2 regions of the Rhizobium sp. TBD182 genome follow, and region 2 is predicted to be linked to the other one. Evidence: riboswitches for the same ligand, from Rfam matches in the RefSeq annotation. Region 2 holds a riboswitch; the other holds the start of a gene.
The links. Region 2 has a riboswitch for thiamine pyrophosphate ahead of T18_RS09405 (ABC transporter permease). Riboswitches for the same ligand answer to the same signal wherever they lie in the genome.

Region 1 (6,052 bases), on a different contig from region 2:
CCGATAGTGGCACGGTAAAGCTCGGCACCAATCTGGAAATCGCGACGCTTGATCAGAAGCGTGAGGATCTCAATCCAAACGATACGCTCGCTCATTACCTCACCGACGGTCGCGGCGACAATTTGCTGGTCAATGGCGAGTTGAAACATGTGACGGGTTACATGAAGGACTTCCTGTTCCAGCCGGAACAGGCCCGCACGCCCATCCGCAACCTCTCCGGTGGTGAGCGCGCCCGTCTTATTCTTGCGCGCATTCTGGCGCGGCCTACCAACCTGCTGATCCTTGACGAGCCGACCAACGATCTCGATATCGAAACGCTCGATCTGTTGCAGGAAATCGTTGCGGGCTTTTCCGGCACGGTCATTCTCGTCAGCCACGACCGCGACTTCCTCGACCGTACCGTCACCTCCACAATCGCGCCCGCCAATCCGGACCAGCCGGATGGACGCTGGATCGAATATGCCGGCGGCTATTCGGACATGATGGCGCAACGCAAGGGTGCTGCGGAAGAAAAGCGCAAGGCGGAGAAGCAGGAAAAGGCAAAGACCGCCCCTTCCGCCTCCGCGTCGCAGGACCCTTCAAAGGCCAAGGGCAAGCTTTCCTTCAAGCAAAAATTTGCGCTCGAAAACCTTCCAAAGGAAATGGAGAAGGCGCAGGGCGAAATCGCCAAGCGTGAGCAGCGCATGGCCGATCCCAATCTGTTCACCAAGGACCCGGCTACCTTCAATACGCTGGCGCAGGAAATGACGAAGCTGCGCGAAAAGCTCGAAGCCATGGAAGAGGAATGGCTGGAGCTGGAGATGCTGCGCGAGGAAATTGAAGGGTGACTTGGTCGCGATTTCTTGACTGAGGTCTCATCCACCTTTGACAGGGAGGCGGAATTGCCGTTTCCTGTGCGGGTTCGGAGGAGTTCAGAAAATGCGCATGATCTTCGTCAATCTGCCGGTCAAGAATATCGAGACATCGAGAAGCTTCTTCACGGCTCTCGGTTTCACATTCAATCCGGAATATTCGGATGACCGCACGCTCTGCATGATCGTTGAGGAGAACATCTTCGTGATGCTTCTTCAGGAGGAGCGTTTTCGTGATTTCATCAATGGCGATATCGCCGACGCCACACGCAGCACCGAGGTCCTGACCTGTCTCACAGCGGGAAGCCGTGAGGAAATCGACCGGATGATCGAAACGGCGCTCGCCTCGGGCGGCAGCAGCTGGAAACCGGTTCAGGATCACGGTTTCATGTATGCCGGTAGTTTTCAGGATCCCGACGGCCATGTCTGGGAACTGGTGCACATGGTGCAGCAGGCCTGACGGCAGCCATCTTGCCAATCAGAGACAGCGGGACTACATCATCATCTTGATCTAACGGGGTGTCTTTTGTGCTTGCGTGCAAAAGGCTGAGAGGCTTGCCAACCCGAAGAACCTGATCCGGTTCATACCGGCGGAGGGATTAGACGGCTTAAGGCAAGCGGCTATTTCCCTTTTCGTTTTTTGAGGAGATACCCGTGCGCCGTCGTCTTTTCCTGAATTCCCTCGTTGCCGTTTCGTTGTTTCTGCCCGGTATTGCCACTGCTCAGGACAGACAGGAACTGACCGTCTACACCTATGAAAGCTTCGTTTCCGAATGGGGTCCCGGCCCCAAGGTGAAAGAGGCCTTCGAGAAAGTGTGCAATTGCACGGTCAATTTCGTCGGTGTGGCGGATGGCGTGGCGCTGCTCAACCGCCTGAAGCTTGAAGGGGCGGGTTCGAAGGCGGATGTCGTTGTTGGTCTCGACACCAATCTGGTCGCGGAAGCGAAACAGACCGGCCTCTTCGATATCAGCGGTATCGATGCATCGGCGGCCAAGGTGCCGGGCGGTTACAAGGACGACATTTTCGTCCCTTACGACTACGGTCATTTCGCCGTTGTCTATGACACGCAGACGATAAAAAATCCGCCGACGAGCCTGAAGGATCTGGTGGACGGCGATCCTTCACAGAAAATCGCCATTCAGGACCCGCGCACCTCCACGCCGGGGCTTGGCCTGCTGCTCTGGGTGAAGTCCGTTTACGGCGACAAGGCACCGGAAGCCTGGGCGAAGCTCCGGAAGCGCATTCTCACCGTCACGCCGGGCTGGTCGGAATCCTATGGCCTTTTCACCAAGGGTGAGGTGCCGATGGTGCTCTCCTACACCACGTCGCCTGCCTATCACATGGTCTCGGAAAAGACGGATCGCTATCAGGCCGCGGGTTTTTCCGAGGGGCACTACATCCAGATCGAGGTTTCCGGCCTTCTCAAAAACGCGCCGCACAAGGAACTGGCGAAGCAGTTCCTCGCTTTCACGCTCACATCAGGATTTCAGGATGCCATTCCGGAAAACAACTGGATGATGCCGGTCGCGGCAACGTCCACGCCCCTGCCCGAGGCATTTTCCAAACTCGTCGTACCGCAGAAGACCTTCCTGATGGACCCGGAAGAGGTGGCCAAGAACCGCAAGGCCTGGATCGACGAATGGCTTGCGGCCATGAGCATGAACTGAGCGAGAGGCACGCCCGCGCATGATGCTGCGTCGCGACTACAGATGGTCGATCATTGGCGGAACGGCGGCGTTTGCCGCCGTTTTCCTGTTCATGGCGCTTGCTGTCTCAGCACTACTGTCGTTCGATGCCGGTACATCCGCCGCCGGAATCGTGGATGCCTACACGCTGCGAATCCTGCGCTTCACGCTCTATCAGGCAACGTTGTCCACTGTTCTTTCCATTGTTCTCGGCCTGCCGGTGGCGCTTGCGCTCTCCCGCAGACAGGATTTTCCCGGGCGGATTTGGATTATCAGGTTGATGGCTGTGCCGATGGGGCTGCCGGTCATCGTTGGTGCCTTCGGCATCATCACGATCTGGGGCAGGCAGGGTGTTTTGAATATTGCCCTTGTTTTTGCCGGTGCGGAGCAGCCCTTCAGTATTTACGGCCTCTCCGGCATTCTCATCGCCCATGTGTTTTTCAATCTGCCGCTTGCGGTGCGGCTGATGCTGGCCGGGCTGGAGCGGATTCCGGGCGAATATTGGCGGATGGCGGCAAGTCTTGGCATGGGGCCGGTTTCGGTTTTCCGCTTCATCGAGTGGCCGGCCGTCTCGCGGCTTGTTCCCGGTATTGCCGGGCTTGTCTTCATGCTTTGCGCCACCAGCTTCACGCTAGTGCTTCTGCTGGGCGGTGGACCGGCGGCGACGACACTTGAGGTCGCAATCTATCAGGTGTTGCGGTTTGATTTCGATCCGCAACGGGCAATCGCGCTTTCGGTTTTGCAGATTGCAATCACAGCAGTTCTGCTCGGCCTTCTTGCCTTTTTGCCATCGCCCGAGGCGGAAATTGCCTCGCTTGGCCGCCCTGTTCGCCGTTTCGACGGCAAGCGTGTTGGCGCGCGCCTGTGGGACGGAGCGGCAATCATTTTTGCGGTTCTGCTGGTCGGCCTGCCGCTTGTTGCCATAACCGTCTCGGGTTTGGGGGCCGATCTGCCGCGTCTTTTGTCAGCGCCGATCTTCCTGCGTGCAGCGGCGACCAGCCTTGCAATCGCTGCGTTCTCCGCAACTCTCGTCGTGCTCTGCTGCTTTGCGATCATCGGTGCGCGACAGGCCGTGGGTTCCAAACGGCACGCGGCTCAGCCCTTGCGCCTTTTGTCCGCCACGCTCGGGGCGGGGTCATCGCTGGTACTGCTGGTGCCGCCCGTCGTGCTGGGAAGCGGGTGGTTCCTGTTGCTGCGGCCCTTTGGAGATGTCAGTTTTTACGCTCCCGTTCTCGTGGCACTCATCAACATGCTGATGGCGTTGCCGCTTGCCATGCGGGTGCTGGAGCCAGCCTTCACCAGCCATTTTTTACGCACGTCCCGGCTTTCCGCCAGCCTTGGGCTTCAGGGACTGACGCGGCTGCGGTTCGCCGATCTGCCGGTTCTGCGGCGGCCGCTGCTGATGGCATTTTCCTTTGCCATGGCCCTGTCGCTCGGTGATCTTGGGGCGGTCGCCCTGTTCGGATCGGAAAATTTCATCACCTTGCCATGGCTGGTCTATAGCAATATGGGCAGCTACCGCACCAATGATGCCGCCGGATACGCGTTCATCCTTGGCGTCGTCTGCCTGCTGCTTGCCGCGGGCGGCGTTTCACGGCAATCCCAATCAGCAAGGGCGAGCATATGACGGGTGACGAATTTGCCGTGGGGCTGGACAAGGTCAGGCTGCGGCTCGGAACGCAGGATTTCGATCTCGATTGTACATTCCCGCAAGGCCAGATGACTGCCGTCGTCGGTGCATCCGGTTCTGGCAAGTCGACGCTCCTCAATCTCATCGCCGGTTTTGAATTGCCCGATTCCGGGCGCGTCCTGATCGGCGGGCGGGACATGAAGGCGCTCGATCCTTCCGAACGACCGGTCTCCTCGATCTTCCAGGATAATAATCTTTTCGCCCATCTCGATATCTTCACCAATGTCGCGCTCGGCATCAGCCCCGGGCTGAAGCTGCGGGCGGAAGACAGGCAGAGGATCGACGTGGCGCTCACACGCGTTGGTCTTGCGGGTTTTGACAAACGTTTGCCGGGCACGCTTTCCGGCGGGGAAAGGCAAAGGGCGGCGCTGGCGCGTGCGCTGGTCCGGAAAAAACCTGTCATGCTGCTGGACGAGCCTTTCGCGGCGCTAGATCCGGGGCTGCGGGCGGGCATGACCTCCCTGCTTCTCGACTTGCATGCCGAAACAAAAAATACGGCGATTATTGTCACGCACCATCCAGACGACATAAAAAAGCTGGCGCAGCGGGTGGTTTTTCTTGATCGTGGCCGCGTTGTCTATGCTGGCTCGACCACAGATTTCTTCGCCACACAAAATGTGAAGGCGGTCGACAGTTTTCTGAACGGCTGATCGCCTTATTTTCGACGCGTGCCGCTGGCAATCGCTTTAGATAACTTCAATGGCGTTAATTTGCACTTGCCAGTTTTAAGTCGTTGCCCGAGAAAAGACGAGAATTATTGCGTTCTTCAGGAATATTCCGGACTTGATGGATCGTTTTTACCGTTTCGACATTCATGGCTCGTTGGGGCGAATCTGTTATTCTGGTCTGCAATTAACGGATGATCAGGAACGTTAGGGGCAGGCATAGAGAATGAGAAATAGCATGACTGCGCAGTGGAGGCTTTTCTCCCGTTCAGGCCTTCGCCGTTCGGGCAGGATGGCTGCCGTGTGTTCCGTGCTGACGGCGTCTGCCGTATTCCTGTCATCGTGTCAGTCTCTCTTCAGCCCGGCCTACCAGTCCACCTTGCGGCCTTCGGACAATCCGCAGACCGTGGAAGAGGTGCAGAAGAACGATCCCCGTGCGCAGATGGGCGCGCGCGAGCATCCGCGTATTGTGGCGAGTTATGGTGGCGAATATCGTGATGCCAAGACGGAGCGGCTTGTCGCCCGTATCGCCGGCGCGCTGACGGCTGTTTCGGAAAATCCGCAGCAATCCTATCGCATCACCATCCTCAACTCGCCTGCTATCAACGCTTTTGCGCTGCCGGGTGGGTATCTTTACGTGACACGCGGGCTTCTGGCTCTCGCCAACGATGCCTCGGAAGTGGCGGCCGTGCTTTCGCATGAGATGGGCCACGTTACCGCAAACCACGGCATCGAGCGCCAGCGCCGGGAAGAGGCAGAGGTGATTGCAAGCCGTGTGGTCGCCGAGGTTCTGTCGAGCGATCTCGCCGGCAAGCAGGCGCTTGCGCGCGGCAAGCTGCGGCTTGCGGCTTTTTCGCGCCAGCAGGAATTGCAGGCGGACGTGATTGGCGTGCGCATGTTGGGTGAGGCCGGCTACGACCCCTTCGCATCGCCGCGGTTTCTGGATTCCATGGCAGCCTATGCGCGTTTCTCCTCGGCTGATCCCGAAAATGACCAGAGCCTCGACTTTCTTTCCAGCCACCCCAACACGCCGCAGCGCATCGAGCTTGCACGCCGGCATGCCCGCGCCTTCGGCCAGGACGGTCAGGTCGGGGATCGGGGTCGCGACTGGTTTCTGGATGGCATAGACGGCCTGCTTTACGGCGACAGCCCGCAGGAGG
Region 2 (6,052 bases):
AAAGGAATGAGATGGTCTGTTTCTTTGGCCCAGGGGGCGAGGTTGGCCGTTGCCCGGTCGACGACAAGCCGCAGCAGCACCGCCATGAGGGCGAGAATGGTCATGGCGGCGAACATTGTGTCGGTCTGCATGCGGGCATTGGACTGGATCATGACAAAACCGAGCCCGGCGGAGGCGCCCACCCATTCGCCAATGACCGCGCCGAGCGGGGCGAGCGGAGCTGCGACCCTCAGCCCGGAAATGAGTGAGGGAAGCGCCAGCGGCACACGCAGCCGGGTGAGGATTTGCCAGTGGCTCGCCTCTGTCAGCGAGGCGGCATCGAGGATTGTCCGATCCGTGCGATTGAGGCCGTCGGTGAAGGCTGAAGCGACGGGGAAAAAGATGATGATCGCCGTCATGACAACTTTCGAGGCCATGCCGAAACCGAACCAGAGTACGAGAATGGGGGCCAGCACGAAGACCGGAAATGCCTGCAACACGAGAACCATGGGCCAGACGAGGCGGCCAAAACGCGGGACGGCGGCAATCGTAAAGGCAACGAGAATGCCGGCGGCAATGCCAGCCGCAAGCCCGACAGCCATTTCACCTGATGTCACCATGGCCTGTCCGAACAGGAAGGCTGGCTGGCGCAGGAGTGCTGCGGCAACATCGGCCGGCGAGGGCAGGATGTAGCGGGGCGGTGCAAGCAGCCAGATGCCCAGCTGCCAGACAATCAGAATAAGAACGACGCCCTTCAGCGCATGGGAGGCACGCATCGGCCGGGGCTCAGACGCAGCCGTACCGTATACGAAGGGAAGGATGTTTCATCATCATCGTTCGGTCTCCAGCTGTGGCGATCACGGAGATCCGGGCAAAGCGGAGAAGAGAAAGGGCAGTACCGCAAACGCGCTACAGTTTCCGTTCCTACGCCGGCATGACCCGGATCAGGTTCAAGGGTCCGGCTCATCGCCATCTCAGCACCGTCAGGTGCTCCCCTCGGAAGAGACTGTTTTGCTAGGAGGGTTTTGAAGTAATGTCAACGTTGAAAGTTAACGAGAATATTGGCGAATTTGCCGCGAACATATTAGTTGTCGATTATATTAAGTTTATCAAAAATTAGTTATTTATTGAAACCGCTTTTCAATTCCGCTGTATTAGCTTCAGCTCCCAGATTGGTTGGGGGCGAACTTGAAAAACTTCTGGCGAGAGAAATCTGGAAATTTTGGCATTCTGACCGCGCTGCTCATGGTGCCTCTGTGCGGGGCTGCCGGTGTGGCGCTCGATATTACGCGCGGCATGTCGGTCAAAGCCGATCTGCAGCAGGCGGCGGATTCCGCGGCTCTGGCGGCAGTCGCCGATATGTCCGCAAGTGTTCAGGCGGCAAAGAAGATGTCGGGGGACGGTGTCATTCCCGTCGGCAATGAAGAAGCCCGGGCATTCTTCGATGGCAATCAGCGCGGCGACGCGGACTACACCATTACCTCTGTCGATGTCTCGGTGATCAAGCACGGCAATGTGGTCGAGTCGTCCGTCAGCTTCAAGGCGTCGGTCAGCACGACCCTCTCAGGGCTTCTGGGGAAGGATTTCGTTTCGGTTGCCGGCACGGCCACGGCCAAATACGAAACGGAAACCTTCAGCGATTTCTATCTTCTGCTTGATAATACGCCCTCCATGGGAGTGGGCGCGACACCCACGGATGTTGCCACCCTGGTTGCGAACACTGGCGATAAATGCGCTTTTGCCTGCCACATCGTGAAGGACGGCGTGGCAGACCCGAACAGCTATTACTTCAAGGCCAAGAAACTCGGGGTTACGACGCGTATCGACGTGGTTGCCAAGGCAACCGCCAGCCTGATGGACACGGCAAAGTCCACGCGCAAAAGCAGCAATCAATATCGCATGGCCGTCTATACCTTCGGGGAACGGGCGGAAGATACCAAGCTGCTTGAGGTCGTTTCGCTGACATCGGATCTGGACGCAGCAAAGAAAAAAGCTGGTGAAATCAACCTTATGTCAATCCCCTATCAGGGATACAACAACGACCAGCAAACAGATTTCGACCGGGCACTGATCCAGATTGGAGATAAGGTCGGCAGTTCGGGCACGGGCGCAAGCTCGGCGAACCCGGATAAGGTTATTTTCTTTGTTTCAGACGGGGTGGGCGACAGTTACAAGCCGTCCTCCTGTACGAAAAAACTGACGGGAGGCCGCTGTCAGGAGCCGATCGACATCAAAGACTGTACGAAACTGAAGGAAAAGGGTTTTCGTATCGCGGTGCTTTATACCACCTATCTGCCGCTGCCGACGAATGACTGGTATAATAGCTGGATCAAGCCCTTTCAGGCGGAAATCGGCTCACGCATGCAGAGCTGCGCTTCCCCGGGCCTGTATTTCGAAGTCAGCCCCTCCCAGGGCATCAGTGACGCGATGACGGTGCTGTTCAAGAAAGCCATTACATCACCACGCCTGACGGGCTGATGGCCGTTTAGCGAGGCCTGTTAGAGCATCGGTTGAACGCCGCAATATTTGCGGCGTTTTTTGGAAATGGCCGGAAGGTGATGCTTCAAGCGATATTGCGAAGCTGTTCAAATAACGCAGTAAAGGGCGTTTCAGCGCGGTAGAACACAGCCGGCTGGCCTATCGGAGCCTCCACGGTGATCTCGTGCCCGCCAAAATACCGCGCGCCATTCCAAAGATGCATCCATTCCCCATCGCCCGGAAGGTAAAGCGTGCGCTGCGTCTCCCCCGCCTTCCACACTGGTGCGACCAGCATGTCGGCCCCATAGAGATAGCTGTCCTGAATGGCATAGGTCTGCCGGTCGTTCTCATGATGCAGGAAAAGCGGGCGCTGTACCGGCAGGCCGTTTTCGGCCGCTTCAGTGGAAAGCGATTTCAGATAGGGGGCGAGTGCGACATAGATTGCCGTCATGCGGGCAAAATGGCCAAGAACGGTCTCGTCCTGATCGATCTGGAGATTGTCGCGCGGGCGATTGCCCTCATGGGTTCGCATGACAGGAGTAAAGGCTGCCATCTCCGTCCAGCGCATGATGAGTTCCGGGGTTCTGACATTGCCGAACAGGCTGGTATAACCGCCAATATCGGAATGGTGATAGGCATTGCCGAGAAGACCGGAGGACAGCGCACCGCATATGACGGTGACGAGACCGTCATGGCGGGAAAAATCGACGGACTGGTCGCCGCCCCACAGCAGCGGGCAGTGGGCTTGCACACCGGTAAAGCCCGCCCGCATGAAGAACAGCGCTTCGCCGGTTTTGCCACGGCTTTCAACAGCCTTGGCGTTGACCTCTGCCCAGAGCGTCGGCCAGGCATTGTGCATCAGCTTGGCGTCGATGCCGTTCGATAGCGTGATGTCGATCGGCAGATATTCGCCGAAATCGGCCATCCAGCCGGAAAGGCCGAAATCCAGCATATTCTTGCCGATGATCTCTTCGGCAAACCACTCGGCTGCGGCCGGATTGGTGAAATCGACCACGCCACAATCGAACTCGCCGAAATCCACGAGCGCCGTCTTGCCGTCCGCGCCGGTGGCGAAATAACCGGCCGCCTCCGCCTCCGGAAAAAGCGGGCCGTCGACGCAGAGATAGGGGTTCACGTATCCCAGAAAACGAATGCCCTGATCGGCAAGCTCCGCGATCTTCTGACGCAAATGCGGATAACGCGCCTCATTGGCCTGCCAGTCCCAGAAGAGCCGGGCGCCGAATGATGTCTGGCGAAGCCCCACCCAGTCCTCGCACCACAGGCCGGAGACCTTGGTTCCGGCAGCGCGGATTTTTTCCAGCCGGGCAAAGGAGTTGGCGCCATCCTTTAACCCGATGATCGCGCCGCCATAGACCCACTCCGGCAGTTCCGGCTGGCGTCCGAACCGCAGCGAGAGGGCGGAAACGATATCGGTGAAACGATCGCCGGTGAAAAACTCGATCCTCTCGGGGATCGCCCATATCTCGACTTCATGGAAATCTTCGTTGCGGAAATCGAAGACCGAATAGGCGCTGGTTTCCACATGCAGCGCATATTTGCGCGACGACAGATAGGTCGGCTGCGGGTAATTGGTGTTGTAATAATCGCCACCCGCCTTGCCGCTGACGTCAGCCTTGAAGGTGATTTCAGCGGTCTTGTCGCGGCCGACACCGGGTTCGGAGGTCCAGAGCGGAAAGCGGCGGCCGCGCATGTCGAAATAGGACATCTGTTCGCCACCGCCCCAGACATGTTCGTCCTCATCTGCGATGATCCGCAGCCACAGCCGATTGATGGTTTCATCCAGCGCCGTGACCCTGATGGCATTTCCATCCAGGGCCAGATGAAGGCGTGCGGCCTGCCCGGGTGCGGAAGACAGCGTAACGCTGTCGCCACTGACTTCGGCGTGGCGGAGCGCAGTTCGTTCGATGACATAGTCCTCGATATCGAAATTGCCGCGATACATATCCATCCGCTCCTTGCCGAAACCGGCGAAGAAAGCCGGGTTCTCAGGCGAATGAGAAAGAATGGTGTGGCTGCCAATCGCAAGCGTGAAGCCGTCTCTGGTCTTTTCGAATTGCATGACTGTACCTGTTTAACCCTTGAGACCGCCGGCGGTGAGACCGGAGACGACGCGTTCCTGAAAGATGACGATCAGGATCGCAACCGGGACGATGCCGACCACCAGCGCCGCCGAGATGACGGGCCACGGGAAAGCGAACTCACCCTGGTAAAGCTGGATGCCGACCGGCAGCGTGCGCAGTGCCGGATTGGAATTGAAGGAAAGCGCCAGCAGGAATTCGTCCCAGGCGTTCACGAAAGCGAGAATGCCGGCGGTGAAGACGCCTGGCGCGCATAGCGGCACGACAACCTTGAACAGCGCGCCGATACGGGTGCAGCCATCAATCATGGCGGCGTTTTCCAGATCGCGCGGGATGCTTTCGAAGAAGGACACCAGCATCAGCGTGCAGACCGGCAGGGAGAGCACGGTGTAAGGCAGTATAAGAGCGGTCCAGCTATTGAGCAGGTTGAGCGCACGCATGATCTCGAACAGAGGCACCAGCAGCGTTACCAGCGGGAATGTGGAAACGGCGATGATGAGCGAGAGGATCAGCGCCCGGTACTTGAGATCGAGCCGCGCCAGCGCATAGGCTGCCAGCACCGAAATCAGAATTGTGAGTGCGGTGGAAAGCAGCGCGACCATGAAGCTGTTGAACAGGAAGAGGTGCAACGGCTGGTCGGAAAAGGCCTGCATGTAATTGGCAAGCGTCGGCGCATGCGGAAACCATGTGATCGGTTTCACAGTCAGTTCCGCTTCAGTTTTCAGCGAGGTGAACAGGATCCATATTGCCGGAAACAGGCCGTTGACCAGCAATATGGAGGCCGCAATGAAGCGCAGCGGCTTGCCGGAGAAGAAGGAGGACAGACCGGAGGAGGTCGCAACGGTGCTCATGGGATCAGTCCTTCGTCCTGATAATGCGGAGATAAACGGCAGTGACGCACATGGAGAGCGCAAACATCATGACCGCCAGTGCCGAACCGTAACCGAGATCGAGGAAGGAAACAGTGTTCTGGTGAATGTACATGGCGAGCGTCGTGGTTGATGTGCCGGGGCCGCCGCCGGTCATCATGTATGGAATATCAAAAGTCTGCAGCGCCGTAATCGTACGGAAGATGAGAGCAACGACGATCGACGGCTTTAGGAGCGGCAGCGTGATCTCGAAGAACTGCCTGAGCTTGCCGGCGCCATCCACATCGGCGGCTTCATAGAGCGAGCGCGGAATGGTTTGCAGCCCTGCAAGGATCATCAGTGCCATGAAGGAGGAGGTCTTCCAGATGATCGTCAGGCAGATGGCTGCGAAGGCCCAGTTCGGCGAGTTGAACCAGATGATGCCTTCAAAGCCCAGCCGGTTCAGCACATCGTTGACCACGCCGTATTCGTAGTGGAAAAACCACGCGAAGATGAGGCCGGCGAACGACAGAGGCAGCGCCCAGGGGATGAGCAGTGACAGGCGCATCGGCCATTGCATCGAAAACGGCAGGTTGGCGAGGAGCGCAAGGCCCAGGCCCATGAACAGCGCTCCAGGCACCGTTATCA

Region 1: another riboswitch for thiamine pyrophosphate. It lies ahead of thiB (thiamine ABC transporter substrate binding subunit); the one in region 2 lies ahead of T18_RS09405 (ABC transporter permease).

What each region holds. Positions count from the first base shown of each region.
Region 1 is NZ_BDLN01000004.1:196,546-202,597, forward strand. It holds gene T18_RS15065 (ABC-F family ATP-binding cassette domain-containing protein) at 1-827, shown strand, start outside; gene T18_RS15070 (VOC family protein) at 919-1,311, shown strand; TPP riboswitch at 1,357-1,467, shown strand; gene thiB (thiamine ABC transporter substrate binding subunit) at 1,506-2,519, shown strand; gene thiP (thiamine/thiamine pyrophosphate ABC transporter permease ThiP) at 2,539-4,164, shown strand; gene T18_RS15085 (thiamine ABC transporter ATP-binding protein) at 4,161-4,877, shown strand; gene T18_RS15095 (M48 family metalloprotease) at 5,185-6,052, shown strand, end outside.
Region 2 is NZ_BDLN01000002.1:127,881-133,932, reverse strand. It holds gene T18_RS09405 (ABC transporter permease) at 1-755, opposite strand, end outside; TPP riboswitch at 884-986, opposite strand; gene T18_RS09400 (TadE/TadG family type IV pilus assembly protein) at 1,168-2,457, shown strand; gene T18_RS09395 (alpha-glucosidase) at 2,543-4,537, opposite strand; gene T18_RS09390 (carbohydrate ABC transporter permease) at 4,550-5,407, opposite strand; gene T18_RS09385 (carbohydrate ABC transporter permease) at 5,412-6,052, opposite strand, start outside.